3 regions of the Levilactobacillus zymae genome follow, and region 2 is predicted to be linked to each of the others. Evidence: riboswitches for the same ligand, from Rfam matches in the RefSeq annotation. Region 2 holds a riboswitch; each other region holds the start of a gene.
What was found. A riboswitch is a leader RNA that binds a small molecule or an ion and turns the genes downstream of it on or off. The one in region 2 is predicted to bind thiamine pyrophosphate.
Positions count from the first base shown of each region.

Region 1 (10,245 bases), 220 kb from region 2:
GGAGCTGATTCAGCAAACCGTCTGTGATCTGGACCACGTGGTCGACCACGTATACCTACTGAAGGCCTTTGCGGGGATGGACGGAACGTTCTTTGACGCCCTCAATAACGATCAGACGGCCGGCCTGGTCGTTGAAGGCTTAGGCGCGGGGAATTTACCTCCTCAGACGTTACCGGCCGTACAACGGCTGTTAGACCGGCAAATTCCAATTGTGTTGGTATCAAGGTGTTACAATGGCGTCGCCACGGATATCTACGATTATCCAGGCGGCGGCATCGAACTACGTAAGATGGGACTTATCCTGTGTCAGGGACTCAACGGACAGAAAGCACGCATCAAGCTCTTAGTGGGTCTCAGTGCCGGGTTATCGGCCACCGCTTTACGGCAATTCATGCGGACAGCCGTATCTTAAACGATTGGCCCGTCCCTTGGCGAGCTATTTAAGGGCATATATGGTAGAATTTTCAAAATGGTAAAAATAAAAAGGGGGCCGTTCAATGAATTCCATTGTTAATGATTTAAATCGGGCGCTGGCCCAACGGCTCTTGGTTAACGTGTATCAGGCCAATCAAGACGTTGTTTATACGGGGTACGTGACTACGGTTGGTCAAACCGGCATGGTGTTGGCCACTTACGACGATTACGGGTTACCCGATGGAGCCGTCTTTTTGGCGTTAGACGTGATTGATGAGGTTGAATTTTCCAGCGATGATCTGGACAACATGGCCTTTCGGATGCAGATTGCTCAAGAGGAGCGTTTTGTACAGGCGGGCGGTCTGACCATGCGCTTCGACGGTCAGCGCGATTTACGCCGGCAAATCCTGAGCCATGCCTGGGTCGATCACTTGGTTGTGATGCTGGTCTTGGCGAACGATCCGCACTTTTACGAGGGCCTGGTGACCCACGTGGGCAGCGACACGGTGACCGTACAGATTTTAAATAAATTTGATTATACGGACCAGCCACGCCGTGAGATTAATCCCGACCAGATTGAAGTGATTGAGTTCCAGGGCCAGGAGCTATCGTTACAAAGTTTAGCGGCTCCTCGGTTACAGCAATTAACGCACGTCGAGACCGAGCGGGTGACGGCACCCACACAATTGCGGGATACCTTAGCGCGCTTAGTCGATCAGGACGCCCTGGTGGCTTTAGTGCCGGCTCACGACCGAGAACTCTTTTTTGTGGGGCGGGTCAACACGTTAACCCGTAACGCCGTCATTCTCAGTCTGGTGGACATGACCGGACAATTCGGAGGCTACACAGTGATGCGCTTAAGCGAGCTGCACGCCATCGTGTTACAATCCGACTATTTACAAACCATGCGGCTATTTACGTTATTGAACCGCGCCAATCGTCACCGTATTCAGCCGGTATTAAACGACGAACGGCTCTTCGATGCGACGGTTGACCAATTTGGTGCCCGACTGACCCAGGCGGCGGCGTTCCACACCGTGATTCGCGTGAAGCTGCATTCTGGCCAAAGCCTGCTGGGTTATCCTAGCCAAGTGGGGGCCAAGCGGTTTATCTTTCATCAAGTTGAGGACGGCCAGCTGGACCAAGTTGGCAAGATTTATCAGGTGGCCGACGTTGACGAATTAGCCTTTGGTTACCTCGATGCTTATCTGACCGAACGCCAATTAAAGGTTGAGGGCGATTTGTAGCTTAAAGGAGTGACTGATATGCACTGGAAAACCTGGCCCCGTTGGCTACGGGACACCTGTTCCGTGGTGGGCGCAATGGCCATTTTGTTGATTGGTTACGACCTGTTTTTGGCAACTAAAGTCGTGTGGTGGCAGGTGCCACTACAGATCATCGTGGCTTTCGGGGCTGTGGGGTTGTGGAGCTACTATAGCTATCGTCGTCAGGCTAAACGGCGAGCGGCGGAGCAACAGCAGGCCATAGTCGCGCAACAACGAGCGGAACGGTTAGCGGCACAACGGCAGGCCGCCGCAAGACAAGCGGCCGCCACGCAGCAGCGTAATCGGCAACGAAATCAACAACGACAGCAGCGCCGTTCAAAAGAAGGGAACCAGCATGACAGTTAGCTTACAATTTTGTCCCCACTGTGGGACGCGGGTGACGGCTCACGAGACGACCTGTCCGCAGTGTCACACGGATCTTCAGGCGTTTAGGGGAACGGATAAGACCGCAGAGACGTCCCCAAAGTTGAATCTGAATGCGTTATATGCGAATCCTTATAAGGAGGGCATGAAGCGTTTAAAGCAGCGTGATGGCGCCCCAACGGCGACTAAACCGCGTCGTTGGTGGTGGCCGTGGTCAAAGGAGTGAAATGATGGCAAAGTTTCAAGTGATTCAAGGCGACATTACGCACAGCCACGTTGATGCCATCGTTAACGCCGCCAACACCACGCTGTTAGGCGGGGGCGGCGTCGACGGAGCTATCCATCGCGCGGCGGGGCCCGAGCTCTTTGCGGCCTGTGTGCCCCTCAACGGCTGTGCAACCGGCGAGGCCAAGATCACGCCCGGTTTTCGGTTACCGGCGAAGTGGGTTATTCATACGCCTGGTCCGGTGTGGCACGGTGGCACGCGGGGCGAAGCACGCTTACTGGCCAATTCGTATCGGCACAGTTTGGCGTTGGCCGCCCAACAAGGCTGCCGCAGTGTGGACTTCCCGTCAATCAGTACGGGGGTCTACGGTTACCCGCTAGATGCGGCGGCCCGGGTGGCCACGCACACGATTGCTACTTGGTTGGCCGTCCATCCAGACGTGACGGTGCGGTTGGTGGCATTTGATGTCTCAACGGCGCAGGCGTATCAACGGGCTTGGGCCGCCCAAACAACACATTAATCAAAAAAGGGGGCCGGAAGTTATTTCCGGGCCCCTTTACTTAACGCTTACATGGGTTTCTTAGCGATTAAACTTTGCAGTGCGCTTTGTTCGTCACTATTGGGTTGCAGTTCACCGGTCTTGATGGCGTGGAACTTCTCAACCGTGAGGCGAGAGCCGTAAGCCATCTCACCGTCAGTCTTATCGTATTTCTTTTGGTAGGCGATGATTGCTTCAGCCAGACTACTTAATTCTTGACTCATTCATAATCCCTCCAAATGATAATCCTACTTGCTATTCAAACTTCATTATACTAAAGTTTGGCCAAAGGGGCGTAATAAGTCCCCTAAACAGCAAAACTTTTGATTTAGACTTGATGATTGCGGTAAAATTGCGTAAACTAAAACACAATATGACAATTCCCCGTTAACGTACAGTGATGAAACTGTTAGCAGATTTTCGATGTTCTGTCACCGTTTTGTGATATTCGGCAGTTAAGCTAGACTCTAGCTTTTAACCCGACACAAGAGGTAAATGAGGTGGCAACATGAATTTAAAACGGGTAATTACCGGCCTGGGAGTCGCCATTGTGATGTTGGCCGTTGTCAGCAGCCTGTCATGGTTTTTGATGGGCAAGGAGTCTACCACACAATTGCAGACGCAATCCCGGCCAAGTCACCCGCCGTATGCGCGGGTTGTGCCGCATCAGCATCACGCGGACTAATCTGGAACCGGGAATACCGGTAGGGTTTTCTCTAAATATCGGTAATCATAATGATTACATGACTACAGTCTTTTGTAGTTTATCAAGCAGGGAAGCAGGTCAACTTCGGTTGGCCTGTTTTCTTTTGGCATAAAAAAACTGTGACCGGTTCGGCACAGTTAGTTAGGTGATTATTAAAATTGTGGCCAATGGCTGTGGTTTTGACGGACATCGTGGCGCAAGCCAACGCAGAAAATTAGAAACGCTGCTGCCACCAGGGTCAAAACGATGGTCCACAGCCAGGCGTGGGTGTGGCTGAACACGAAGTAACCCAACCCAAGGGCGCTGAGACCAATCAAACTTAAGCGGAGCCCCAGCGAGCGACGGTGCAGGAATGCTGCTGCTAAGGTTAAGACCACGGCACCGCCAAACATGTCATCGCCGCTGGTCACCGTTCCGGGATTATGGAACAGTGCGTAGCCCGCGATCACCAGCCCTAGGAGCAGTGCTAAGAAGCCAAATAATTCTAAGAAGGATAATTGCCGCAAGTTTTTCAACGGACTCACCACTTTCTATATCGGTGTAACCCCATTATAAGGCACCCCGGTGAACTTGAACAATCGAACGCCCCGCTAGGTTAGCTTAGCCGTGCCAATCTTCGTGATCCAACGCCATTTGCCAAAAGTTAAGCTCGTACCAGCTACTCTTTTGGAAAGCAGCCAGCAGATCCGGGGTATTTTCTGGGGTGGCTACCCGGTTGGCGAGAGCTAATTGGGCAGTCAGCGTGGCGGTATGAGCGGCAGCGGTAAACATCAAAAACTCCTTTCAAGTTAGGGGAGACCAATCACGAGACCGATTTGGACCAAGATCAGACTGCCGATGAAGTAGAGCCAATCCTTAAGATGCAGGGGCACCGTCACGGCGTAGGTTCGTGGTGCCCCCTCGACGTAGCCGTGTGAGGTCATGGCGTCGGCCAGTTGTTCGGACCAAGTCATGGCGGTCAAAATGACCTTAAAATACAGCTGTGGGGACCAGACGTGCAGCACTTGACCGCGCATCAATGCGGCGGCTCGCACGGTGGCGACTTCCGCGCGAATCTTGGGGAAGAGATTAAAGGCAGCCAGGAACCCGTAGGCGAACTTTGAGGGAAGCTTGGCGTTTTGCTCCAACGACCGTGTTAGTTCAAGCGTGGTCGTGGTCTGGGTAAAGGTCGCGCCGAGGTAGACGTACACAAACGTCCGGGTAAACAGCACCAGCAAGAAGTGATTGGTGGCATTCCCCCGAAGCATCAGCGACCAGACCAGGGAACTGGCGAAGAAGAGCGGGACGATGGTCAACCACAGCAGTGTCCGCAGACGTACGTGGGTCCCCAACAGAATGGCCAAGCCCACGATGATTAGGCAGACGTTGACCGACCAGACCTGAGTGAACGAAATCTCAAGGGCGATTAACACAATCGTGGCTAATTTTAACGTGGGATTCACGGTGTCGCCTCCTGATAAACAAATTGTTGGTGGGTTAATGCCAAGTGGTAATCGACATAGTCATTGAGACCACTCAGTTGATGACTAATCATCACTAGGGTCAAGTTGAGATCCTGCTGGGTGGTGGTTAGCAGTGTCAACGCTGCGTGCACGGACTGCAAGTCGAGTCCCTTTAAAGGTTCGTCGAGCAGGAGCACATTTGGGGCCATTATCAACAGACAAAGTAATTGCAGTTTCTTTTGTTGACCACTACTTAGGGAATAGATAATCTGATCGTCGCGACCGGCGAGATGCAACTGGTCTAAGGCCGCTCGGACCCGTTCGGGAGTGAAGTAGGCGGTGTTTCCGTATTTTTGCGACAGGGCTAGTTCTTCGGCAACCGTAACGTTGAGAAATTGCGCCGTGGCTGATTGAAACATCAGGCTCACGTGACGGGCGTAGGCCCGCCGGCGGAGTCGGAGAATGTCACGTCCTTGGTAGGTTAAGCGTCCCTGGTAGGGGCTTAGTCGAACCAAGGCGCGAAAGAAGGTAGATTTCCCACTACCGTTCGGTCCTGTAATCAAGGTGAACTTATGCGCCATGAGAGCCAGGGATTGGGGGCGTACTAAAACACGGTCGTGAGGAGCCAGACCAAAGTGGTGGCCCTGCAGGTCGGCCGTAGCGTTAGTCGCCGGGATCTGAACGTGGGTCAATTGTAAGCGTTCCGGGGTGAAGGCTGCTAAACGCGCCTGGGTAGCAGTTGCAGATAAGGTAGTGAGCTGACCGGCGTTAAGAACCGTTAAGTGGTCGATCCACCGGGCGTAGCCACTCAAATCGTGATCGGCCAAAATGATGGTTTTTCCCCGTTGACGGCACAATTGTACTAGGCGATCTAATAAGGTCTGGCGGGTGGCGGGATCGATGCTGGCAAAGGGTTCGTCGAGTAAGATGACGTCGCTATCCATGGCCACGATAATCGCCAAGGCGACCTTTTGCTGCTCACCTCCGGAAAGTTGCATCAGTTGTCGGTCGCGCAAATCGGGAATGCCGACAAAATCTAGGGCCGCCGTCATTTTACGGGGCATCTCGTTGGGAGCGACCTGTTGATTCTCCAGGGCAAACCGCAACTCGTTAGCCACGGTGTCCATGGTGAACTGGGTGCTGGGCTCCTGAAAGAGTAGTGCCACGGTCCGGGACCGCTGACGCGGGGACCGGGCGGTCAAGGGCTGACCGTCAAAGGTGATGGTGGCACCAGCCGGTAATGGGGTGAGGCCGGCCATCAAGCGTAATAAGGTGGTCTTGCCACTCCCCGACGGTCCGGTTAGAAGGGAAAAACGACCGCCCGTAAAGGTGGCCGTGAGATCCCGTAAGACCGGAGATTGGTGCGTCGGGGCGTACGTTAAGTTTTGAATGGTAATGGTCGCCAAATAGGTTCCTCCAATAGTTAAGCTTTTGCGCGTGGTGCTAGAATGTGAGCTCGGTTCAACAGATTAGTGATGAGCTTGGTTAACACACCCCCGAAGATAAAGACGGAAATAAACCGTGTCATGAGTAGGAGGAGCATAAAGCCGAGTTGATACTTGTTGTAGCCATTGCGGAAAAAGTCCCACCCAAAGGTCACCAGCGTGGTGGTCAGGGCACTAAGCACTAACGTCAGCCAATTGTAGTGTTTGTAACCCGTGAAGGCAAACCCTAATTCGGAACCAATTCCCTGAACAATTCCGGAGATTAGGGTTGTTGCGCCCCACATGTTGCCCAGAAACATTTCGACGACGGAGCCCAGAAACTCGCCTAAGGTTGCGGCACCGGGGATGCGAATGATGAAGCCGGCTAAGGGACCGGCCATGCACCAGAGCCCTAAGAGTAGGTCGTTAGCCATGGGTTGGAGTCCTAAGGGAGCTAAGGCGGCGCCCAAGAGGGTGTAGAGTGGACCGGTGACCCAGAAAATCACCCCCATAAAAATTGCTAAAATTGTGACTAGAATAATCTCTTTAACGTGCCAACGTGCCATAAATCTGTCTCCTCCTCAAATTTGCCGCAGGAGTTCCCGAATGTAAAAAGGCCCCACTAAATTGATAGTGGGGGCCAATTGCTTGATAAGTCACCGTCCCTTCGCTGGAATTATCCAGAGCAGGTTCAATGGGTTTAATCTCAGCCATACGGGCACCCCAGTCGGATTTAAATTACTCTTAGCGTAACCATTCTGTTGATAAAATGCAACCGCTAACGGGTGACAATCGTATCTAAGGCTTTAGCTGTTGAGTCCGGGAATGGTCCGGGCAAACAACAGTGTGACCGCCAAATGGTCCGGACCAATCACGAGACAGCTCGTGGATTCAACTGAGTAAAAGATTAAATTTTATTGCACCAGCCAGTGAGCCCCTGGACTAGTTAGGCTAGTAGGGCAGAACGGGTGAACGGTAACCTGATGCCTTAAAAGCGGGAATCGAGCTGTGAGCGCGACCATCTTAGGACCGCCAAGTGGTGGATTACAGGGAGATGACAGACACAACAGCCGGATTACAAAGCCCGCTGACCGGTGTTTTTAACTAGCTAGCCATGCTAAATTAGAAACAACTTATTTGAATCAGAAGGGACTTATGACATGACAATTGGTAAGTTAAAGTTAGGGACGTTGGCCTTTGTGGTCACCATGACCATGGGAGTTGGGTTAACCCACCCTCAGTCGGCTCACGCGGCTACGCATACGACGGTGTCGTCCAAGAGTATCGCTAAAACAGCCTACCACAAGAAAAACACGAGCGGGGCATTGTACAATCAGAGCCATTCACGTAAGGTGGCTAATCTGAAGACCTACCCCAACACCACCTGGTACGCCACCAAGCAAGCAACCCTCAAGCACGGTAATTCGAAGGGCATTTACCTGTACGTGGCTAATAAGGCGGGTTCTGTCAAGGGCTGGATTTGGCACGGCTATCTGACCAAGGGAACCGCCCCGTTTGGTCTGAAGTACGCTAAGGGGGCCGTGGCTATGGACGCCAGCACCGGGAAAGTGGTCTGGTCTAAAGCGGCCAACACGGCCCGACCGATTGCCTCGGTCTCCAAGATTATGACCCTCTATTTGACCCTCAAAAAGGTTAATAGCAGTTCGGGAAGCTGGAACGACGTGGTCAATACCAGCAGCAAGGGGCTGATTGCCATGGGAAACGATGCCGCGTGCGGTGGCTTTAAGTTTAAGAGTGGTCATAAGTATACGGTCAAAGACCTCTACTATGCTGCCTATCTGGATTCGTCGAACAACGCGGCGATTGCTCTAGGAAAATGGGTTGCCGGCAGTAATGCCAAGTTCATCCAGCAGATGAATGCCCAGGCCAAGAGTTGGGGGTTAACGCACACCAGCTTTGTCTCGGCGTCCGGGTTGGAAAACAGCGACTTGAAGGCTTTCGGGTATAATTACGGTTCCGCTAACGCTAATCAAGTGTCGCCTAAGGACGTGGCGACGATCGCCCGGCACCTGATCAACGATTATCCGCGCGTGGTGACCGACGGGAAGATTGGGTCTAAAACCGTTGACGGGCAGTCGTTATATAATTACAACAACCTGCTATCTGGTCGAAAGTACTACCAGGCATCGCTAAACGTCGATGGCTTGAAGACCGGGTACACGCCACTGGCAGGCTACTGTTTTGTGGGGACTGGCCAGAAGACTGGTAAACACCGGGTGATCACGGTGGTCCTCCACGACGAAAACGAATTTACGGAAACCCGTTCTTTGATGAATCACGCGTACCAATCGAGCAGTATGACTAATTAAACGTTTAAATAAGGCCGCGTCGTCCGCAGGGACGGGGCGGCCTTTTTGCGTCGCACGAGAGCTGAGCGTTGCGTCACCCGAAGTAAATCGGTATGCTGAAAGTACTTTCACGATTGATCAGGAGGATTGAAAAACATGCTACCACGACTCATTGCGACGGACTTAGACGGCACCTTCTTGGACCCCCGGGGCACTTACGACCACGCGCGCTTAGATCGACTCTTACGGAAGTTGGCCCAGCACGACAGTCACTTTGTCGTCGCGACCGGCGACCCGCTCGATCACGTGGTTGAGTTGTTCGGCGACTTAGCAGCGGTTCATGAGCTGACCTACGTGGTCGAAGATGGCGCGTTAACGGTGACTGGGCGCGGTGAGGTCTTACAGACACAGGTGATTCCAACCCCGTTAGTGCGCACAGCCATCACCTGGATTCAGCGGGATCCGCGCTTGGCGGATAATTTCTTAATTAGTTGTGGGGCGGACCGCGCGTACACGGAGTTACCGGTGACGAGTGCTCGGTTTCGGGCATCACAAGCCTTTTATCCCAGTTTGACGCACGTTGCGCACCTAACGCAGGTGACAGCCCCTATCTTGAAATTGGATGTCACCTGGCACCGGACCGACGTGCGCCCGCAGGTGGCAGCCTTTAACCACCGATTTGCACCACAACTAACGGCGACTAGTAGCGGCTTGGGAGGCTTTAACGTGTCGTTACCGGGCGTTAATAAGGCCACCGCGGTGCAAGCCTTGGCACGTGACTGGCAGATTTCGAGCACCCAAGTGGCAGCTTTCGGCGATTCTGGTAACGATCTGGCATTATTGCAGTGGGCGGGTCAAGGCATTGCGGTGGCGAACGCCGCCCCCGAGATTCTCGCGGAAGCCGACCAATGCACGACACGGACCAATGCGTCCCCGGTCGTTTTAGACCAGATTGCGGCGTGGCTAGCGGCGTTCGCGGAGTAACCGAACTAACCCTTAAGTGGTGAGTTGCTTGCCCGTGGTGCCGTACTATTGGGGGGAATTGGGGGGACAGCGTATGCGTGAACCAGTAAGCCAGCTCGGTCAATGGATGATTGCGGGGGAAGTTCGGTGGCGAAAAAATCAACAGGTCCGGGTACTCTTGACGGCGTTACGGCTGATCTTTCCGTTGGTCCTTGTGGGCACCCTAGCGGATCTCGTCAACCGCAGCTGGCTGGAACCCACGGGTTATTATTACCAGACGCTACACGTGACCACCTGGCTACTGCGCCGGACCCGTTTGCAGCAAGGCGTGCTCCTGCTGCAAACGGGCGCATTGGGCTTAGCAGTTTTGGGGATGGCGTTTGTCGTCAGTTACTTATTGGTAGCCCGGGTCACCGCCGCTTCTAGTGACCGCTTAATGGCGGGGGGGATCGCGGTCCTGGGCTTGCAAGTATTGAATGTCAACCCGGCGACCGTACAGGTGGGCCGGTCGCCCGAATGGTTAGCGATGAACCTCGGCCTAACCGGATTAGCTGTGGGAGCGGTAGTGGGGTTA
Region 1 is NZ_JAVLAS010000001.1:2,177,310-2,187,554, reverse strand. Features, by position in the region: gene RI501_RS10445 (asparaginase) at 1-412, shown strand, start outside; gene RI501_RS10440 (hypothetical protein) at 498-1,661, shown strand; gene RI501_RS10435 (hypothetical protein) at 1,680-2,045, shown strand; gene RI501_RS10430 (zinc ribbon domain-containing protein) at 2,035-2,289, shown strand; gene RI501_RS10425 (O-acetyl-ADP-ribose deacetylase) at 2,294-2,809, shown strand; gene RI501_RS10420 (LBP_cg2779 family protein) at 2,857-3,051, opposite strand; gene RI501_RS10415 (hypothetical protein) at 3,336-3,512, shown strand; gene RI501_RS10410 (hypothetical protein) at 3,686-4,057, opposite strand; gene RI501_RS10405 (hypothetical protein) at 4,134-4,304, opposite strand; gene RI501_RS10400 (energy-coupling factor transporter transmembrane component T family protein) at 4,322-4,975, opposite strand; gene RI501_RS10395 (ABC transporter ATP-binding protein) at 4,972-6,381, opposite strand; gene RI501_RS10390 (ECF transporter S component) at 6,399-6,965, opposite strand; TPP riboswitch at 7,044-7,135, opposite strand; gene RI501_RS10385 (D-alanyl-D-alanine carboxypeptidase family protein) at 7,560-8,729, shown strand; gene RI501_RS10380 (HAD-IIB family hydrolase) at 8,865-9,692, shown strand; gene RI501_RS10375 (PTS transporter subunit EIIC) at 9,766-10,245, shown strand, end outside.
Region 1: it holds a riboswitch for thiamine pyrophosphate, as region 2 does, so the genes downstream of both, RI501_RS10390 (ECF transporter S component) here and thiM (hydroxyethylthiazole kinase) in region 2, are expected to answer to the same signal.

Region 2 (10,245 bases):
TGTTGCGTGGCGGTCGCGAGAAGGGCGGGAAGGGTGCCGACGATGGCTCCGGCGAAGCCCCACAAGACAATGACTTGCGCGTGGGTCAGCAGGTAGGCTAGCGGTGCGGAGAGCAGGGCCACGCCTAAGACGCCCCCGATGCCGACCGGTAGAAAGAACGGCAGGTCCTGGCGCCAGCGCTGGCGGGGATGGGCCATGAAGCCCAGCAGGCGTTCGTAGAGTCCCAGGATGGCGGCGAGCACGCCACCGGAAACGCCGGGTAGAATAAAGCCGAGGGCAATGATGATACCTTTAAAAACGCGGGTCACGAGACTGGACGTCCGTTGGGTCAACATGAGTAGGATCCTCCTTGTCAGCGAAGCGGGTAACTGAGTTTTTCCTTAGCATATCAAGGTTCACAGGGTTTATCAATTTTGAACGACGCATTTAAGCAAAACTTGAAGAATAGTTCCCACCTAAAAAGCCGCTCCTTGGCAGGAACGGCTTAGCGTTAAATGCTGAGATTAGGGTTTCCAATAGTGGGCTCGGGTGAGCAGGTCGCGCGAGCGCTCGTCGGCCGGCACGAAGCCCTGATTGAACAGGTGCTTGTAGTACATCATGTTGTAGATGGCCCCCCAGAGCAGGGCGATACCGAGTTCCAGACCGCTGGTTGCGGTGACTTGTTGATTAGCCGGCACTAGCATGTTAAATAGCATGATGGCGCCAAGTTCAACCCCCACGATACACAAAAAGTTATACCAGTCCGCGCGGAAAATCGTGGGAATCGGGTGGAACAGAAACATGGTCCATGAGAACCCAACTTTCGCGATGCGGAGGTTACCGGTTTCCGGGTTCACGACGGTGGCGTAATTCGGCGGTAAGGGCAGTCCTTGAGGGCCGTTACCGTTGTTATTGTTGTCGTCATCGTTAAAGCCCTTAAAAGGATCTTGCATGAGATTAGCCAACTTTCTAACAAAATTCGTTAATAAAAGTCTACCACGAAAGCCGTGCGTTGCCTATTATTCTATCGTTGCGACAACTTGACGACCGCTTCGCAGCGGGCCGTTTGCGGCATCATGTCGACGGATTGGATGTAGTCGACGCGGTAATCGTCGGTCAACGTATCTAAATCCTTGGCCAGCGTCGAGGGGTTGCAGGAGATGTAGACCAACTTTTGCGGGTGAATCGCTAAGATGGTGTCCATCAGGTGACCGTCCAGACCGGTGCGGGGTGGGTCGACCACGATGGCGTCCGGCCGGAACCCGGCCACGGCCCACTTAGGTAGGAGATCTTCGGCGGTGCCGACCTCGTAGTGGGCGTTGGTGATCCCGTTAAGCGCCGCGTTGGCGTTGGCGTCGGCCACGGCTTCGGGGATAACGTCCATCCCCCGGACTTCGGCGGCCACGTCGGCTAACGACAGCCCGATGGTGCCGACCCCGGAGTAGGCGTCGACCACGGTTTGACCGGGTTGCAGGTCCAGGGCCTTCTTCGCCTGGTCGTACAAGACCTCGGTCTGGGCCGGGTTGAGTTGGAGAAAGGCTCGGGCGGAAAGCTTGAAGGCCAGGCCGCCCAGCTTTTCGGTGATGGTTTCTTCACCGGCCAGGTGTTGGGTCTCCTCGCCCCAGACCAATGACGTCTTGCCCGGGTTGATGTTTTGCATCACGGAGGTCACTTGGGGCAGCTCGTCGGCCATCCGCAACAGGAGTTGGTGCTTGTGGGGCAGCTTTTTGGAGTTGGTGATGAAGGTGACCTGAACGTCGTCGGTGTTGGCGGCCGCGCGGACCACCAGCGTTTTGACGATGCCGGAGTTGTGGGCTTCGTCGTAAATCGGGACTTCTAAGTCTTGTAGCATCTTGACCAACGCGCGCATCACGGTCATGGTGACGGGCATCTGCACGGAGCAGGTGGGCAGGTCGATCAAATCGTGACTGCGTTCGGCGTATAGGCCGGCTTGGACCGTGCCATCCGCGGCTTGACGGACTTGGAACTGGGCCTTGTTACGGTAGGCGTACGGGTCGGCCATCCCCAGCGTGGGACGGACATCGTAATCCTTGAAACCATAAGGGTGGTAGCGTTCCAGCGATTGACGGACGATGTCGCGCTTGAATTCAAGTTGTTGCGGGTAGGCTAAATGTTCGAGCTCGAAGCCACCGACCTGATCGGCGTAGCTGTCGCGCGGTTCGACGCGGTACGGGCTGGCCTTGCGAATCCGGTGGACCTTGGCCCGCAAGTAACGGTGAGAGATGCTGGTGACTTCCACCACGGCTTCTTCACCGGTCAACGCGCCGGGCACGAAGACGGCCATGCGCTTGTAGTAGCCGATGCCTTCGCCGTTGATCCCCATCTTCTTGATGGTCAGCGGAAAACGTTGGCCCTCTTCGACTTCGACCTGGGGCGTGTCCCGGTGGTCGTTGCGGCGGCCCCGGCGGTAGTTGTCCCGGTAATCGTCGCGTTTTTGATAATTTCTCATTGATTTTCTCCTATATAGTGACAGTTGAAACCTATTAATCTTGACCATTATACCAAAGATTGCCGCCAGACGGGGCGGGACGCCTGCAGGACTAAAAAAATCATTAAAATGGGGCCGCTTTCATAGCTAGTCTGGGTGCTTTTGGGTACAATTAAGTTACCTATGTGGAAGACCGCTGATTTAGCCATGACTAGTGAGTAGACGGCTTAGACAAAGGTCGGACTTTGAGACCCGAATTTCGGGCTCAAAGCCGTGCCCGCTCCGTTCCAGCCCGTTGCTGACTGTTCCGGAAGCGTTTAGTCTTTCCCAACATCCAGGTATCGAAAAATTTAAGGGGGCTTGGCCATGCATCATCGTAAAGTTGCCCTGGTGACGGGTGCGTCATCGGGAATTGGCAACGCCATTGCACGGAATTTACATCGTAACGGGGTCACGGTATACGCCGGGGCTCGGCGGGTCGACCGCATGAATGATTTAGACGATTTAGGGATTACCACGGTGGCGTTGGACGTCACGGACGCCGACAGCGTGGAACAAGTGGTCGACCGGATTGTGAGTGAGACCGGGCGCATCGACATTTTAGTTAATAACGCGGGCTTCGGCCTGCTGGGCGCGCTAGAGGACGTACCCATTAAGCAGGCGCTGGGGCAGTTCGACGTGAACCTCTTCGGGGCGGCGCGGCTGATCAAGTCGGTGCTGCCGATGATGCGGCAGCAACACAGCGGCCGGATTATCAACATCACGTCGATTGACGGCAAGGTGGCGCAACCCATGGCCAGCTGGTACGTGGCGTCCAAGTTCGCCTTAGAAGGTCTCTCGGACACGCTACGGCTAGAACTCCAGCCCCACGGCATTCACGTGGCCGTCATCGAACCCGGCAGCATTCAATCCGAATGGGCCGACATCGCGGCGACCCACCTCCACGAGACCTCGGGTGACGGACCGTACGCCAAGACCGCGACCATGGCCGCGGCGATTCTGACGGCGGCCAAGCGCTACGCCAGCGAACCGCAAGTTATCGCCCGGTTGGTTGACCGCGCGGCCCTGGCCCGGCGGCCTAAGACCCGGTACCACGCCGGCACCGGGAGTCAAATCCTGTTAGCCCGGCGGTTCTTGTCCGATAAGACCATGGACCGGATCTGGCGGCTGACTGGTCAAGCGGCCCAACGAATCACCCATTAATCTAAGAATCGTTGACGTGACGCGTCAACATGCTATGCTAAAGATAACTAACACTAGGAGTGTCCGCACGCGGGCTGAGATGTGACCTTGTCGCAATTCCTTTGAACCTGTCAAGTCCAGACTTGCGAAGGGAACGTGTTTGACTGGCGACGGCCACCCGTTCACTTGACGAATGGGTGGCCGTTTTGGTGTTTTTCGGCCGGGTGAGCGGGGCACACTAGGATTAGCACAACTATCTTTGGGGGTATTTGCAACATGAAAATCAGTTTACTGGACGATTTACGGCGTCAAAATCCGATTGTGTTCAACATTTCCAACTTCGTGACGGTTCAAGACGTGGCCAACGGGATCAACGCGATTGGCGCGTCGCCCATCATGTCCGAAGAGGTCGACGAGGCCGACGAGATGGTGCAGATGTCGCAGGCGGTCTGCTTGAACCTGGGCGCCTTTACCACGCCGCAGGTTCACCAGATCAAGGTGACCGGTCAGCTGGCCAACCGGTATCATAAGCCGTTGGTGGTCGACCCGGTAGCGGTGGGGGCCGTTAAGTACCGGGCACAGGTGGCCGCAGATCTGTTTCGGGCCTTTCAGCCGGACGTGCTACGGGGGAACGCCGGTGAGATTGCGGCCTTAGCCGGGATCGACTGGCAGGCCAAGGGCATCGATGCCGGTCAAGGCACTGGTGATTTAGCCACGATTGCCGAGACCTGCGCCAAGAAGCAAAAGTGTACGGTGATCCTGTCCGGTCCGACCGACGTGATTACCGATGGGACGCGCACCGTACAGGTTATCAATGGGACCACGCTGTTCCAGACGTACGTGGGGTCCGGCGACATGCTGTCCAGTATCGTGGCGGCCTTCTGTGCGATTGAGGACGACTACTTCGAAGCGGCCCAGACCGCGTACTTGGTCTTTGCGGCCATCGGCCAACGGGTTGCCCAGGCGGACCCACAGATGGGAGCCGGCACCTTTATTATCAAATTAATGGACGCCTTGCAGCAGACCACCGTGGCCCAGATTGAGGCGGTGGCGGCCTACGAATAGGCTGAAAGGATGACAGACAAATGACAAATGAATTTCCCCAAACGCTAACCATTGCGGGGACCGACAGCGGTGGGGGCGCCGGGGTGATGGCCGATCTTAAGACCATGCAGGAACGCCACGTCTTCGGGACGGCGGTGGTCGTGGCGGTGACGGCGCAAAATACCAAGGGGGTCCAGGACTTCCTGGCCTTACCGCAGCGGCTGATCGACGAGCAGTTTGCGTCGTTGGCCGATGACTTCCAGATCCGCGCCTGCAAGACGGGGATGCTGGCCGACGCCGAACACGTCCACGGGGTCGTGGAGAATCTCAAACGCTATCATTTCGGCCCGTTGACGGTCGATCCCGTGATGATTGCCAAGGGCGGCGCGGCCTTACTCGCCGACGACGCCGTGGCGACGGTGCGTGACGAATTAATTCCGTTAGCCGACGTCTTGACGCCCAACCTACTGGAGGCCCAGCGTCTGACGGGGCTGCCCCTCGATAGCAAAGAAGAGATGGAGGCCGCGGCGGTTGAGCTACAGAACTTAGGGGCCAAGAACGTGATCATCAAGGGCGGTCACGAGACCACGCCGGATCAGGCCAGTGACTTTGTCCTGCTTGAAGACGGTCGGTCGTTTTGGCTGAGTGCCCCACGGATCGACACGGTGCGGACCCACGGCACGGGCGACACCCTGTCGTCGTGCATCACGGCCGAGCTAGCGAAGGGCGCCGACTTCGAGACGGCGATTCGCTTGGGTAAGGATTACGTCACCGCGGCCATCGCCCACCCCATCGAGGTTGGCCACGGCCACGGACCGCTGAACCATTGGGCTTACAATCAAGGGGGAACGCTATAATGTCAGTAACTTTTGAACCCGGCTTGCTCCGGGCCTACTTTGTGGCGGGCAGTCAAGACGTGCCCGGCCGAGATTTACGCGACGTGTTGGCCACCATGCTGGCGGCCGGTATCACGGCCTACCAGTTTCGCGACAAGGGGGCCAGCACGCTGACGCCCGAACAACGGCTGACGCTAGGCCGCGACCTGCGCGATCAGTGCCGGGCGGCCAACGTGCCGTTCATCGTCGACGATGACGTCGAGATGGCGCTGCAGCTAAACGCCGATGGCATTCACGTGGGTCAGAGCGACGAGCGCATTCAACAAGTCTTGGCGGCCACCGACGACCGCCAGATGTTCGTGGGATTGTCGTGTTCGACGGCGGCCGAGGTCGCTGCGGCTAACCAGATCGACGGGATTGCTTATTTGGGGAGTGGTCCCATCTACCCGACGGTCTCCAAGGACGATGCCGATCCCGTGATTGGGACGGCCGGTCTGGCTCAACTGGTGGCCCAGTCCAAGGTCCCAGTAGTGGCCATCGGCGGGGTGACCCTCGAGTCGTTACCGGCCATCGCTCAGACCGGGGCGGCCGGTGTGGCGGTGATCACGCTTTTGACCCGCCACGACCAGCCCCAGACCGCGATTCGCGCCATGCGCGCGGCGTTCACCAAACCGGCAAAATAATTGCGTTTTAGCCCGAAATAGGTTATCGTTCAGGATATTACTGAATTAAAGGGGGGTTACCTGTACCTATGAGCTTTTTAGAGCTAAAAGATATTCACAAGTCTTACTACATGAATAAAACACCCTTTCCCGTCTTAAAGGGAATCAGCCTGAAGTTCGACCGCGGCGAGTTTGTGTCGATCTTGGGCGAGTCCGGGGGTGGGAAGACCACGCTGATGAACATCATCGGTGGGTTGGACGCCCAGTACGAGGGCGACGTCCTGCTGAACGGTGAGTCGCTGCGTCACGCGTCCGTGAAGCAACTGGACACTTTCCGGCGGCAAACGATTGGGTTTATCTTCCAGAACTTTAACCTGATTAGCCACCTCAGCATCCTGGACAACGTGATGGTATCGCTACAGATGACCAAGCTCAGCCGCAAGGAGCAACGCGAGCGGGCCACCGAGTTGTTGGATCAGGTGGGGTTAAAGGAACACCGCCATAAGCACCCCAACCAACTTTCGGGGGGGCAGAAGCAACGGGTCGCCATTGCGCGGGCCTTGGCTTCGGACCCCGACATCATCATCGCTGATGAGCCTACCGGGGCACTGGATTCGCAGAACACCCAGGAAATCCTGGCGTTGATGGACGACATCGCGGCCAGCGGCAAACTGGTGATCTGTGTGACCCATTCGCAAGAGGTTGCCGACCACGGGACGCGGATCGTGCACATGGCCGATGGGGTCATCGACCGCGACGAGAACCTGAAAGACCCGTTTCCGGTTAACGACCATGCCGAGATGCCCGCGAAGCACCTGGGCTTTCTGGCGATGGTCCGCATGGCCTTACAACATATGCGCTATAACTTGGGGCGCAACCTGTTGATCATCTTCGGGGCGTCCATCGGGATTTTCAGTGTGATTCTGATGCTGGGCTTAGGTCGCGGGGTCAAGGGCTACATTAATCACGAAATCTATTCGCAGATTAAGCCTACCGCCGTTCAGGTGGCCCAGAAGACCACCAGTGAGAACCCTAAGAAAGTTGAGATGAAGACCGCCGACGTGCAGCGCTTAAAGCGGCTCGACCACGTCAAGAAGGTCCAACTGGGCTTCTACACTCAGGGGGCCCAGGTCCAACGTAACGGTACCAGTTCGACGGCGCAGATCGTCCAAACGGTCACCGACCAGATGTTGGCCAAGAGCGTCAAGAAGGGTCACACCCCCAAGACCGGTGAAGTGATGTTGTCGAAGGATTTCGCCAAGAAATTCAATAAGCAACATCCTTATCGGCTGGTGGGCAAGACGGTTAAGGTTTCCCTAACGGCCATGGATAAGCACAACATTCCGACCGTGATGACCAAGAAATTAACGGTCAGCGGGGTGACCGATGGGAGCAGTGGTCAGTTACAGACCAACCTTCAGACCATCAAGCAGATGTACCAGAGCAAGCACCTGACCTTCCGGGCCAACTTCGCGACGGTCGACATTGCTGGCTTCAGTCACGTCACTGGCGTGCAGGACAAGATCCGCGCGCTTAAGACCAGCAACGGCAAGGCCCGGTATCAGTTGACCGGGGCCGGGGCCACCGTATCGACGTTGAACACCTATATCCAGTTGGCGTTCTACGTCCTGGCCGCAATTGCCGGCATCTCGCTGCTAGTCTCCGCAATTATGATCATCGTGGTGCTCTACATCAGCGTGTCCGAACGAACCAAGGAAATCGGGATTCTGCGAGCCTTAGGGGTTCGGCGCCGCGACATCAAGAACCTGTTCTTGTCGGAAGCCTTCTTCTTGGGACTGTTCTCCAGTATCCTGGCGTTGGTCTTCACCGAATTGGTGGCGGTCTTAGCCAACAACGTCGCGACCAAGTATATTGGCTACAGCATTATTGGCATCACGGGGAACTACCTGATCTTCGGGATCGTGGTGGCGATTGTGATTAGCCTATTAGCCGCCTTGGCACCGTCGAGTCGGGCCGCCAAGCTTGATCCGATCGAAGCCTTAGCATACGAATAAACCATAAAAAAATCGTTAACGACCGGATGGCCGTTAACGATTTTTGAGTTGCCTTAGAGTTGGGTAAGATTGGAAAAACGTAACAGTTTTGAGATTACGTAACGTTGGCTAAAACGGCCATCAAAGCGGAAACAGCTCCCCCACGAGATAGGTGCAGTGGGCGAGCTGAATTCGTCATAAATTTGAGAAGCTAAGCTGACTAAGACTTAACTTTACAGCCTTAATTCTACCATGGGTGCGTCGGAAAACCAACCTAAAGATGACTGATTGGCAGATTATTTTAACAATTAAGGGCCGTGATTTTTGTCGAAAAATGGGGCTGGTCGTACGGGGTTTAAACCGTTCTTGGGGAACGCGGTTGGCGGGATTAAGACCGGCTGGGGGTTGCTGGCGGTCCGGGACAGCCCGTGACAGCGGGGGCCGTGGTCGAAAGGGGTTGCGGCGGTGAAAAGTAAGAATTTGCTGAGAACCGGCAAAGCGTGACCAATCAACGTTTAGCGGGGGTCCGATAGTTAACGGTCGCAAGTTGAATTGACGAATGACGTTTCAGGCGGTAAAGTGGGCGCAGTGGGCATCGAGAATTGGCCCACCGTGATGCGGGAGAGAACCGGATCACCGTTTACGCCGATGGCGGGGCGCGCGGTCAGAACGCGGCAAACAAGCCTTGCTATCTTGAACGTATGTTCGTATAATTAGGAGCGAGACCATCGCGGCTTTAAGGGTAGTATTCCCCCTCATCTGGGGCGACCCCCGGGTGCAACGACTAGTTTTTGCACGGTCAACTTTTGTCGTCTGATTAGCAATTGGTCACCATCACCGGGATGGTGGCCGGGAAGACCTTACCGGCGAGTGAAGCCTTTAGTGGTCGTCGCGTCTAAGTCAAGGAATCAAGTTTTCGTGGGGATGCGAAAACTTGGTTCCTTTTTGACGTACCGTCAAAAAAGAAGCTCCGGTTAACCGGAGCTTCCTGTAGTACCCGTATATGAGGTTAGAAATTCTTGGTGGTACGCATCACCTGGGCGGGACGGTTAGTGAGCAGGTAACCCGCACCGTTACTGGTGAACTGAAGGCCTTCGAACTCTCGGTGGCCGTTCAGGTTCGTGGCTTCGACGTCTTTGGCCTTGAGGTGGCCCAGCTTGCTAACGGGGATCGAGGAGATACTGCCGTCGCTGATGAAGTATAGCCGGTTGCGCTGGGCATTATACGCTAACGACTGACTCTTGGTCCCGGGGTTATGGCGCAACCCCTGCATGATGAGGTGGAAGCGCACGGATTTACTGTGAATCTTCCCTTGATAGATTTTGACGCTACCCTTGGGTGCCCACCCACCATTGGAATAGGTGTAGAAGTAGGCGTTGCCGTGTTTGTCGAAGGTCAGGTTTTCGCCCATCGGGACCGTGCTCTTCAGGGTAAAGTTGATCCGCTTGACGGGTTTTAAGGTTTTGGTGCTGACCTGTTGGACGTTACTGTGGATGGCCGTAGCCCCCACGAACCAGAGTTGGCCGTTCTTAGGGTTACGGGCAAGCGATTGGCCGTGACCACAGGCGAATTCGGGTCCGACCTTGACGTTCTTGATGATGGCCTTATCCCGGGCCGTTAGGGTGTGTTGGCGTTGGTCCTTGAAGGCCAGAGCTAACGCGCCCGAGGTTGCTCCCAACTTCCGTAGGGCGGTCAGGTTATACTTGGCGATGAAGCCGCGGTCGTTATGCTGCGTGCTCAGCACGTACATGGTACTGCCGGTCTTGGTCATGACCAGACTCTGTGGGTTTTGCCAACCGGTTTGGTCGGGTAATAACAGGTTGGTCTTAAAACCGACCCGTTTACCCCGAATGCTGGTCAAAGTTGACCCTTGACCGGTAAAACTATAGCGTTTGACGGATAGATTCCGGTTGTTGACCGTCCGATACTTGGCGACGTTGTAATTTGCCAGCGCGTTGCCGTGTTGCGTATACGTCTTGGCGGCCGCCGTGGTCCCCGAGCCCCCGATGGCGAAAAGAACGGCTGCCGTGGCGGTAAGCCAGGGTAACCAGGTTGTTGACTGCATGAAATCCCCACTCCTTCTTAATGATAAACTTCTC
Region 2 is NZ_JAVLAS010000001.1:2,398,570-2,408,814, reverse strand. Features, by position in the region: gene RI501_RS11495 (DUF368 domain-containing protein) at 1-335, opposite strand, end outside; gene RI501_RS11490 (DUF2628 domain-containing protein) at 504-932, opposite strand; gene rlmD (23S rRNA (uracil(1939)-C(5))-methyltransferase RlmD) at 1,004-2,449, opposite strand; gene RI501_RS11480 (oxidoreductase) at 2,795-3,631, shown strand; TPP riboswitch at 3,677-3,782, shown strand; gene thiM (hydroxyethylthiazole kinase) at 3,887-4,675, shown strand; gene thiD (bifunctional hydroxymethylpyrimidine kinase/phosphomethylpyrimidine kinase) at 4,696-5,511, shown strand; gene thiE (thiamine phosphate synthase) at 5,511-6,173, shown strand; gene RI501_RS11460 (ABC transporter ATP-binding protein/permease) at 6,242-8,167, shown strand; gene RI501_RS11455 (hypothetical protein) at 9,156-10,211, opposite strand.

Region 3 (10,245 bases), 2.2 Mb from region 2:
TGGTTTACCCGATTCCTGACAGCGTCTCCCTGAAGGATGCCGCCACCACCGAGCCTCTTTCCTGCGCGGTTCACGGGGTGCAACTTCTGAAGTTGACGCCTTACCAAAAGGCCTTGGTCATCGGGGACGGCTTCATGGGTCAACTCTTCGTGCAACTCTTACAAGCTTACGGCGTTCAACAAGTCGACTTAGCCGGCATCATTGACGAAAAACTAGCCCTGAACAAGGAAAAGTTCAACGTGGTTAACACTTACAACACCACGCGGGACAAGATTCCGGCTGATTATGACGTGGTCATCGAAGCCGTGGGGATGCCACAAACGCAAGAACAGGCCGTTGAAGCCACCAAGAAGGGCGCGCAAGTCCTGATGTTTGGGGTCGGCAAGCCCGACCAACACTTCTCCATGAACACTTACGAAGTTTACCAAAAGCAACTCACCATTCAGGGTTCCTTCATCAACCCGTACGCCTTCAAGGATGCGATTGCCCTGTTGGCCAGTGGCCAGGTCAACGTCGATCCGTTGATCAGTCACGTGGTAGGTTTAGATGAAGTCGAAGGCGTCTTGAATGGCGACGTTAAGGGCGTCAGCAAGGCCGTTGTGAAAGTGACCGAGGACTAAATAGAAGGTAAGGGATTAATGTGAAAGCTGATATCGCAACTAGTTACCACGAGGAGGCCACACCATTGGAGCCGAAACGAACCATGTCGATGTCGAAGGCCGTTGCCTTCTTCATCCTCTCACTGGTGATCAACTCCGCCGGCAACGTCTTAACGTTAGTCACCAGCGCTCAGATCCGCCCCTCGTTTCTAGGGGCGGCTTACTGGACGGCGGCCGAAGCCAATATGGCTACGGCAGTCCACTGGAACCTGTTCTGGACGTTTCTGATTATCGGGTTTTTGACCTCGGTCTTAAACGCGATCCTGATCCGTCACTGGGACTGGAAGCGGGTGGCCGGCAACATGGTCTTCATGGTGCCGTTCTCCGCGCTGATCCAATTCTTCGAGGATTTCTTCTTGGGGAAGTATCCAGCGGTGTTTACCGGGTTTCCGGTGGCGCACGGTTGGGGGATGGATCTCCTCTACGTGGCGTTGAACTTCCTGGGGGTGGCGTTGATTGCGATTGCCATTTCCATTTATCAGCGAGTCAACCTGGTCTTGCATCCGGCTGACGATCTCATGCAAATCCTACGCTTTCGGTACTTTAAGGGCCAAGCGGCCAAAGCCATGTGGGCGTCCTACATTCCGCCGACCATCATGGCCATCATCGCACTACTGCTCACCAAACAATTTACCAACTTCGGGTTAGGGACCCTGTTTGCCTTCGTCGCGCAAGGCGGAATTACGGGGATTGCCGACAAGCGGGTCTTTCCTAAGTTGAAACATCAGGCATTGGACGTGGGACGTGACGTTCCCGTCAAGGAGGATTAATGATGGCAATTCAAGATTACTTTACTGGCATTCAACACGTGGGGATTCCCTCCGCGGATTTAGACAAAACGATTGCGTTTTACAAGGGTATCGGGTTCGAACAGGCGGGTCTCTTTCCCAACGGGGATAACCGCTGTGCCTTCATGAAGTTTGGCAACCTGATCATCGAAACCTGGGAAGGCGACCCGACCAATCCGCAAGCCGGCGCCATTAACCATATTTCTTTGAACACCACCGACGTTGACAAAGCCTTTGCCGCCGCTAAGGAACAGGGCTTAGACCTGGTCAACGACGAGATTCAATCGATTCCGACGTTCTGGGACAAGGGGATTCGCTTCTTCAACATCCTGGGCCCCAACCACGAAACCATCGAATTCTGCGAAATTCTTAAGTAACTGCAATACTCATTAGCTAAAAACTGGTCCGTCCTTCCATTTAGCGGAGGGGCGGGCCAGTTTTTTTAGTGCGGTTAACTAGCTGAGTGTTTTGAGGGGTGAACGATTGAGATTTTAGCGGTAACCAAGTTAAATAGGGGGAGCCGTCACCGGGGTTACTTGAAGAAGGTACTGACCCCGGTCATGTTCAGGCGCTCGACGTACTGCTTGAACACGGTCCGGTCGATTTTACCGCCGGTGGCCTGAGTCGAAAAATAACTGAAGAGCGATAACGTATTGTGGATCAAAAAGTGTGCGGCAATCAGCGCGTCTTGCCGATTGAGCGGGTAGGAGTCCCGAATCGCATCGGCCAGGACCTGGGTCAGTTGGCGTTCGATGCGGTTGGCAAACCGGCTGTAGTCGTCGGAGAATAACAGGCGTTTGACCGCCGCGGAGTGCGCCTCGGCGAAGTCGACAAAGTCGTCTAACAGGAGACCGGGGTGTTGGTAGACCGTTTTAATGGGGTGCTGATGGATGATGGCGGCTAGCTGGTGGGTGATTTGGTCGGCGAATTGGTTGACTAGGTCGTCGATGGAATTGTAATGCAGGTAGAAGGTCTTACGGTTGATGCCGGCGGCCTTGGTGAGGTTAGTTACGGTAATATCCTGATAATCATGGTGAATCGCTAAATCCTCTAAGGCCTGAGTTAACGCCCGTTGTGTGCGTAAAACGCGTTTATCCGTCGTCGTCATCATCATTAATCTCCTTTAAGTTACACCCCAATTTTAGTCAATCTGGGGTTTATACCCCAACCTTGGCGTTTTTGATGTGGGCAGGCGGTGCGCAACCGATTATAGTAACTCGTGCATGGTTGGGGACCGCGTATTCTTGCCCCTACTATAGCATAGTTGGTCGTCGTTGAAGGCTCAGGAAATCAGCAATCAGCGGCGGCTCGCTCGAAGGTTAAACAATCACTCAATTAATCAAAAATCGGCATAAAGGGAGTAATGCAATGTTTAAAGCGGAATGGGGTTATCTGCGGCAACACAAGTTCATGGTCATCGTCCTGTGCGTCATCATGTTCATTCCGTCGATCTACGCGGTGACCTTCTTGAAATCCATGTGGGATCCGTACGGGAAGACGGGCGACTTGCCGGTCGCGGTGGTCAATCAGGACCAGCCCGTGACCTATCAGGGCAAGCGCCTCAGTGTGGGCCGAAATTTAACGCAAAATTTGAAGGATTCTAAGGCCCTCGACTTCGAGGCGATGCCGGCCAGTCAAGCACACGCACGGTTAAAGCAGGGAAAAGTCTATATGGTGCTGACGATTCCGCAGAACTTTTCTCAGAACGCGACCACGCTGCTGGACCAAAAGCCCCAGACCATGAATCTGCACTACGATACCAGTGCCGGCCAGAGTTTCATCGCCAGCAAGATGTCCGAGTCGGCGATGAGTACGATTCGGGCCAACGTCGCCAATCAGGTGACCAAGTTGTACGCCAAGACCATGTTTGGGGCCATCAAGCAGCTGGACACGGGGATGGGCACGGCCGCGAAAGGGAACCAAAAGTTGGCGACCGGTAGTCGGAAATTACAGGCGGCCAATCAGAAGATCGCCACTAACCTGAACACCTTAGCCAGCAGTTCGTTGAAGCTGCAAAACGGGAGTCAGACGCTGACCACGGGTTTGAACAAATACATCGCCGGGGTCGACGAGCTACAGGCGGGCAACCAGAAAGTCGTGAGTGGCTTAGACCAACTGCTGGCTAAGAGTAACCAGTTGGCGTCCGGGGTCACGCGATTGAGCCAAGGGGCCCAGAGCCTAAACAGTGGGGTCACCAGCTACGTGGCCGGGGCGCAACAAGTCAATACCGGCGCCACCAAGGTTAACCGGGGTGCCCAGCAGGTGGCCAGTGGGACCCAGCAATTCGGCCAGGGGACCGCTAAGCTAGCGTCTGGGACCAACCAGTTTGGCCAGGGCCTGACCACCTACGTCAACGGGGTCGGCAGTGTCAATAGCGGTGCCACCAAGTTGAACCAGGGCGTCGCGCAGCTCCAGTCGAAAACCGGCACGCTGAACGAGTCGACCACCAAGCTGGCCACGGGGGCCACGAGTCTCAATAGCGGGTTAAAGACGTTGAGTACTAATAGCGCGACGTTGACCAGTAACCTGCAGGCCCTCCAAAAGCAGCTGAGTCAAAGCACGACCAGCACCGCCGCGGCCACCAAGGCCATTGCGGCGGCCAAGCAACAAGCCGGCGCTAACGGGATGACCGGCGTGAAGACCGCGTTGGGCCAGCTCGAAACGGCGGTCAAGGCCAGCGGTTCGTTACACCAGGACGTGGCCGCGACGGCCGACGCCCAGAAGCTCACCGGCGCGCAGAAGGCCGCCGTGCTGGCCACCGTCGATAAGTCGGCCAATACCACGGCCATCACCGCAGCGTTGGGCAGCCTGAGTTCGGCCATCAGTGACGCTACCGCCACTACGACCAATCCGGCGGCTACCAAGGCGTTGGCGGCGGCCGGAAGCCAACAGGACCAGCTAGCGGCGACCGTCGGGAAGCTGGCCAGTGGCTCGCAGGCGTTGACCGGGGGCCTGCAAACGGCGGCCACCAGTTCAGATCAGTTGGCCACGGGCTTAACGCAGGTCAATGCGGCGCTCCCGAGTCTCACCACGGGAGTCGATCAATTGGCCAGCGGGGCCCGGAGCCTAGCGGGCGGCACGGCCAAGTTGACCACCAGCGGCCAGCAACTGACTAGTGGGTTCCAGACCGTAACGACCGGGGCCACGGCGCTGAACCAAAAGAGCCAACAACTCGCTAGCGGCGCTGATCAGGTGGCTAGCGGGACCCAACAACTCACGACCGGGACCGGCCAGCTGAGCCAAAAGGGTGCTCAGTTGACCAGCGGTGCTGGCCAGGTGGCGAGTGGCCTGCAACAGATGCAAACGCAGCTGCCGAGTCTGACCAGCGGGGTCTCACAACTCGCTAACGGCAGTCAACAGGTCGCCACGGGCTTAGGCCGACTGGCCACCAATGGCAGTCAGTTGACCAGTGGGGCCAACCAGCTGGCCACCGGGACGGGGCAAGCCGCAACCGGTGCTAAGCAACTGGCAAGCGGCGCGGGCCAAGCGGCACAAGCCGGCGGCCAGGTCCAGGCGGGGAACCAACAATTGGCGACCAAGCTGGGGTCGGCGGCTGATAAGGGGCAGCTGAACCCGTCGAAGTTGACCTACGCGCAGGTGGCTAAGCCCGTGACCACGACCCATACCGATAAGGACGACGTGCCGAACAACGGGACCGGGATGGCGCCGTACATGATGTGCGTGTCCCTGTTCGTGGGCGCCTTAGCGTTGAACATGATGTTTGATCTCTACACGCCCCGCCGGTTCCCGAAGTCGGGGATTCAGTGGTGGGCCAGCAAGGCCAGCATCTGGGGTCTCTTCGTCTTATTAGAGACCGGCATCATGTTTACGTTGATGATGGTCATTGACGGCTTACGGCCGATTCACCCGTTTGCCACGCTGATTGTCTTACTCTTAGCGGCGGCCACGTTCATGACCATCGTGGCCTGGTTGAACCTGGTCTTCGGTAAGGCCGGCTCGTTCTTCAGCATGGTCCTCTTGGTCCTGCAATTGGGCGCGTCGGCGGGGACCTACCCGATCCAGTTGTCCAACCACTTCTTTGAAACCATTCACCCGTGGCTCCCCATGTCTTACAGCGTCGAGGGGTTACGGCAAACGTTGATGACCGGGAACACGGCCTGGCCGGAAATCGGGATGCTCTTCGGCTTCCTGCTCTTCTTTACCGGTTGTACCTGGTTATTCTACCTGCGGCGGTACGCGCGGCTCAAGCGCATCGACTTTAGTGATCCGTTAGCCGTGCAGGCCACCCAAAACGGGTTAGCCCGGCGCATGGCGCGGCAAAAGCAATAGCTGTTGGCAATGGCTTGAACTTACAGGTAAAGTGTCATACCCAAGATGTATACTAGTGACTCAGAATGGGTGTCCATCCGTTGATGGTTCAGTAAAAAGAGGCCATTATGACTAGTACGAGCTGGAGGGGCAGCCAGAAATGGGCTCAGGAGTGAAATTTGTGTTGGCCGGTGTTCTTCGCTGGCCTAGACAAAGGCCGGTCTTCAAGACCTGATTTGTGGGCTTGAAGCCGTGCCCACTCCGTTCCAGCCCATTTCTGGCTGGCCCGGAAGCGCCAGGTCAGGTCTTTCAAGGTGAATCCTAGAGCGGCCGTTGTGTTTCGCGGCGTTTCGGCTTATCATGAGAGGTAATCAATTAAATCGAAAAAACACTAGGGGTGCCGTCATGGCTGAGATGGACGTCCGTCCGATCCCTTTGAACCTGTTGAGTTAACACTCGCGAAGGAAAGTGTCCAGACTAGAAAACGTCACTTCGTTTGCGTACGGCAACGGGTGGCGTTTTTTTCGGGATAAAGGGGTTTAACTGACATGACGATTCACTTACGGAGTTTGTTTTTACTGTGGTTAGGGGCGGCGATCTCGATCGCTGAAATCGTGACAGGGACTTTGGTGGCGCCGTTGGGGTGGCAACGGGGCTTGCTGGCGATTCTAGTCGGTCACCTGATTGGCTGTGGCTTGTTCCTGTTGCCGGCGGCCTACCTATCGACGCTACGGCAACAGTCCGCCATCGGGGTGACCCAAAGCGTCTTTGGTCCCTGGGGCGTGCGGCTGTTCTCGTTACTTAACGCGTTACAATTGTTGGGGTGGACGGCCGTGATGATCGTTAACGCCCAAGTGGCGATGAACGGCATCGCCCAGCACCTGTTTCATTACCGCTCGACGCTGATAATGGCCAGCATCGTGGCGGTTTTGATTATCGTTTGGTTGTTACTGGACCACCAGTGGTTGTTTCGGATTAACAACCTGGTGGTGATTTTGCTGGCCGTGGGGATGCTCCTGATGATGGGTGGCATCATGGCCCAGGGCCACGTTCACGCGCTCACTGGCGGCCAATTGACCTTCGGGAGTGCCGTCGAATTAAACGTGACCATGGCCCTCTCCTGGTTGCCGCTGATTGGGGACTATACGCAAAAAACGACCCAGCCCTGGCGTGCCAGTTGGGTCAGCGTCGGTGGTTACTTTGTCGGCAGCGTGGCGATGTTTGCCATCGGGCTGTTCACCGTGGTCTTGACGGGGCAGGCCGACTTTACGGCGGTGCTGGCGCAGTCGCAATGGGGCTTGGTGGCGTTACTGGTGATCGTCTTTTCGACGGTGACCACCACCTTCATGGACGCGTACTCGGCGGCCACCAACCTGAATAATCTCTGGCACCGCGGTCACGTTAATTTGTGGGGTGTCGGGGTCACGGTGGTCGGCTGGGCGATTGCCTTGGGCGTGTCCATGGCCTACTACCAGAATTTCCTGTACGCCATCGGGGCGGTCTTCACACCGCTCTTTGCCATTCTGGCGGTCAGCGTATTCGTCCTGCACCGGCGCTTGGCTTGGGGCTGGAACTTTGCGTGGTGGCTGATCGGGACGCTAGGGTACTCGTGGCTCCAACGGTTAGACTTCATCGGCGGGACCACGTTGCTATTGTTGGCCCTGCTGAGTCTGGCGGTCTACCTGACCAGTCGGTTTACGCGGCTCTATGCGCTGGACTGACGGTGCGGTAGTTTAATCCGTTGATATGCAAATACTTTGGTGCCAGGATAGGCGTTGAAAGTAACTCGCAAAAAACGTCTGTATTCGAAAAAAATTCCACCCGTTAGCAGCTGACGCCATAATGTGTCATGGCACTATGCTACATTGAGCGTATCAACTGCTAAAGGGGAATTATCATGATGAAGAAAACTTTGATTAAGAAGATTGCTATGATTGGTGCGGTCGTCGTCGGCATGCTGGCATTTGGTGGGACTACGCAGGCGAACGCTTCAAGTAAGTTACACTTTGACCATCGGACAATTACTTATCACATCGACTCTACTTCTAAACATTACAAGGGTATTTGGAAGGATGCGATTAAGGAATGGAATTCGAAGAGGGTTCTTAAATTTAAGGCAAGTTCTAAGAAAAAGGCTGATTTACGATTAACTACTCGAAAAGTAGTAACGAATGATGCTATCTATGATTTTTCAAATTCATTTGTGTTTGGAAACATTTTGGGTGGTACATCGTATCTTAAATTAAATCGTTCTTATATGGATAAACACAATTATGCTCATAATGAACGAGTAAACATGGCTACATCTGCAATTGAAAATGGGCTAGGTTTAGATTTAAATAATGATAATCAAAGTCACATGTATTTCGGATCTGACCCTATAACTTCTTATGATGTTGCACAACTTAAGAAGTTATATGCCCACGTCAAGTAAACCCGCATACAATTGAATCTTCAAAAAACAGGACTATTCCATTATTTATCGGAGTAATCCTGTTTTAGTATGCTGGTTAACTTAAAATTACGTATTAATGTAACGAAATCAGATATAATGAACAAGGACTTAACTAGCATTATACATAGTAGTACAGGAGGTTATCATGCGTAAGGAACTTTACTTGGATCACCCGACCATTAATTGGGTGCTCGACCATTGTAAGATTTTGCGACTGGGGTTACAGGATGATGTGGGAACGTACGTGGTGCCGGTGCACTACGGCTACGAGGAGACCGCCGACGGGCACTACCGGTTGTACGTTCACGGCACCAGTGATGGCCAAAAGGGGCGGTACCTGGCTACTAATCCCAAGATTGGGTTTGAGACGGACGTGGGTCATGAACACCTGACCTACACGCCACCCAAGGAAGGCGCGTTCGGGCCGGCCTTTCGTAGCGTCATGGGTCACGGTCAGGTGACCACGTTGACCGACGTGAACGCCAAGGCCCACGCGTTACGCGTCCTGTTACACCGCTACGTGCGCGATATTCCCGTGGCGATTCATCCGGAGAAGCTAGCCAAGGTCGCCGTCTGGCAGATTGACGTGACCGACATCTCGGCTCGTGTGCATCACCCTACGGCGGCTTGGCAGACGGCATTGGGGTTGCACGAACCGGTTTCGCGCGGGCTGCACTATGGCGACCAGGGAGAAATCATTAGCGACGATACGGTGCCGACAGCGAACGAGACGGAAACGCCGGACGCCACCAGTAGTGCTTCGGTCAACGACCAAGAGTAAGGGGGCCGCTCGTTGACAGGGTTTCCCCAATTTATCTAATAGTGATTAAAGCGGCGTGGCCCGTTTCCCGGAATGGGGAGACGCGGTCAGGCCGTTTTTCGCGCGGCGTCAGATGTAAGCCTTGAAAAGTAACGAGCAGCCGATCAACAGGTACAGCGTGCCGGTGATGAGGCGCTCGTTTTTTTGTAGCCACCGGTGGTTGGGAAAACGCGCCAGGCCCCGGGCAATCAGGTAAAAAAGCGTGAGCATGGCGTACAGGGTGACCAACAGGATGCCGACCTGCGGCGTGGTGGCCTGGGTGAACAGGGGGATGTAGACGCTGATGTTATCGGCGCCGGTCGAAACGATCAGGAGGGCGATGGTCCCGGGTAAGCGGCGGTGCACCGTGCCGAGGTCCGGGGCTGCCGATGCGGCGGGGTGGCTAAGCAACGTCTTGAGACCAATTAGAATGGGAAAGATACCGAGGATCCCTAGAATCACGGATTGGGGCAGGTGCCGCAGCGGGTAGGCGCAGGCCCCGCTGATTAGGAGCAGCAGGGTGGTGCCCAGAAAATCCCCCCAATAGATGGCACGGCCCGCGTGTCTGCCGTGGAGCCCGAAGAGGAGCGTTAAGAGAATTAAGCAATCGATACTGGTGGATGCGTAGGCAACGATGCCCGTTAAAATCGTGGTTAGCAAAGTAACCGTCCTCTCTGCAAAAGGTCTTTGAATCCTAGATTACCATAGGATGTTGGTCTCGATTATAAAAACTTTTAATTTAAAGTTGACACGGTGTCACATTATAGCTATACTGATGAGTAATTAAGTGACACGGTGTCACTATTCGAGGAGGTGGGGTGATGCCAACCCCAACGTTTGACCATTTAGCTCCAGAAAAAAAGGCCCGCATCACGGCGGCCCTACTGACGGAATTTTCCCATCACGGTCTGGCCGACGCCCAGGTGGCGCGGATTGTGACGGCAGCGGACATTGCCCGGGGCGCTTTTTATAAGTACTTTGCCGATTTGACCGACGCCTATCAATACCTGTACGGGGTGGCCTTAGCTGAGATTCACCAGGCGATCCCCAACGACGCGCGGACCGAAGACCTGATGACGGATTACCAAGCGGTGGTGCGGTTTGTCGATCAGGGCAGCAACAGTCGCTATTACCAGTTGATTCAACGACACTTTACCCAAAACGAAGGCCTGTTGCCGACCCCGCCGCAGGTTCCCACCACGCTACCGGCGACGGCTTGGGCGGCGATGGTGTTGAGTCACGCGACCATCAAGGAGATTTTACTCGCGCCCGACC
Region 3 is NZ_JAVLAS010000001.1:186,019-196,263, reverse strand. Features, by position in the region: gene RI501_RS00775 (zinc-dependent alcohol dehydrogenase family protein) at 1-620, shown strand, start outside; gene RI501_RS00770 (fructose permease) at 704-1,429, shown strand; gene RI501_RS00765 (VOC family protein) at 1,432-1,824, shown strand; gene RI501_RS00760 (TetR/AcrR family transcriptional regulator) at 1,980-2,555, opposite strand; gene RI501_RS00755 (YhgE/Pip domain-containing protein) at 2,816-5,737, shown strand; TPP riboswitch at 6,100-6,200, shown strand; gene cytX (putative hydroxymethylpyrimidine transporter CytX) at 6,265-7,437, shown strand; gene RI501_RS00745 (zinc metalloprotease) at 7,614-8,150, shown strand; gene RI501_RS00740 (pyridoxamine 5'-phosphate oxidase family protein) at 8,317-8,952, shown strand; gene RI501_RS00735 (cadmium resistance transporter) at 9,061-9,630, opposite strand; gene RI501_RS00730 (TetR/AcrR family transcriptional regulator) at 9,792-10,245, shown strand, end outside.
Region 3: it holds a riboswitch for thiamine pyrophosphate, as region 2 does, so the genes downstream of both, cytX (putative hydroxymethylpyrimidine transporter CytX) here and thiM (hydroxyethylthiazole kinase) in region 2, are expected to answer to the same signal.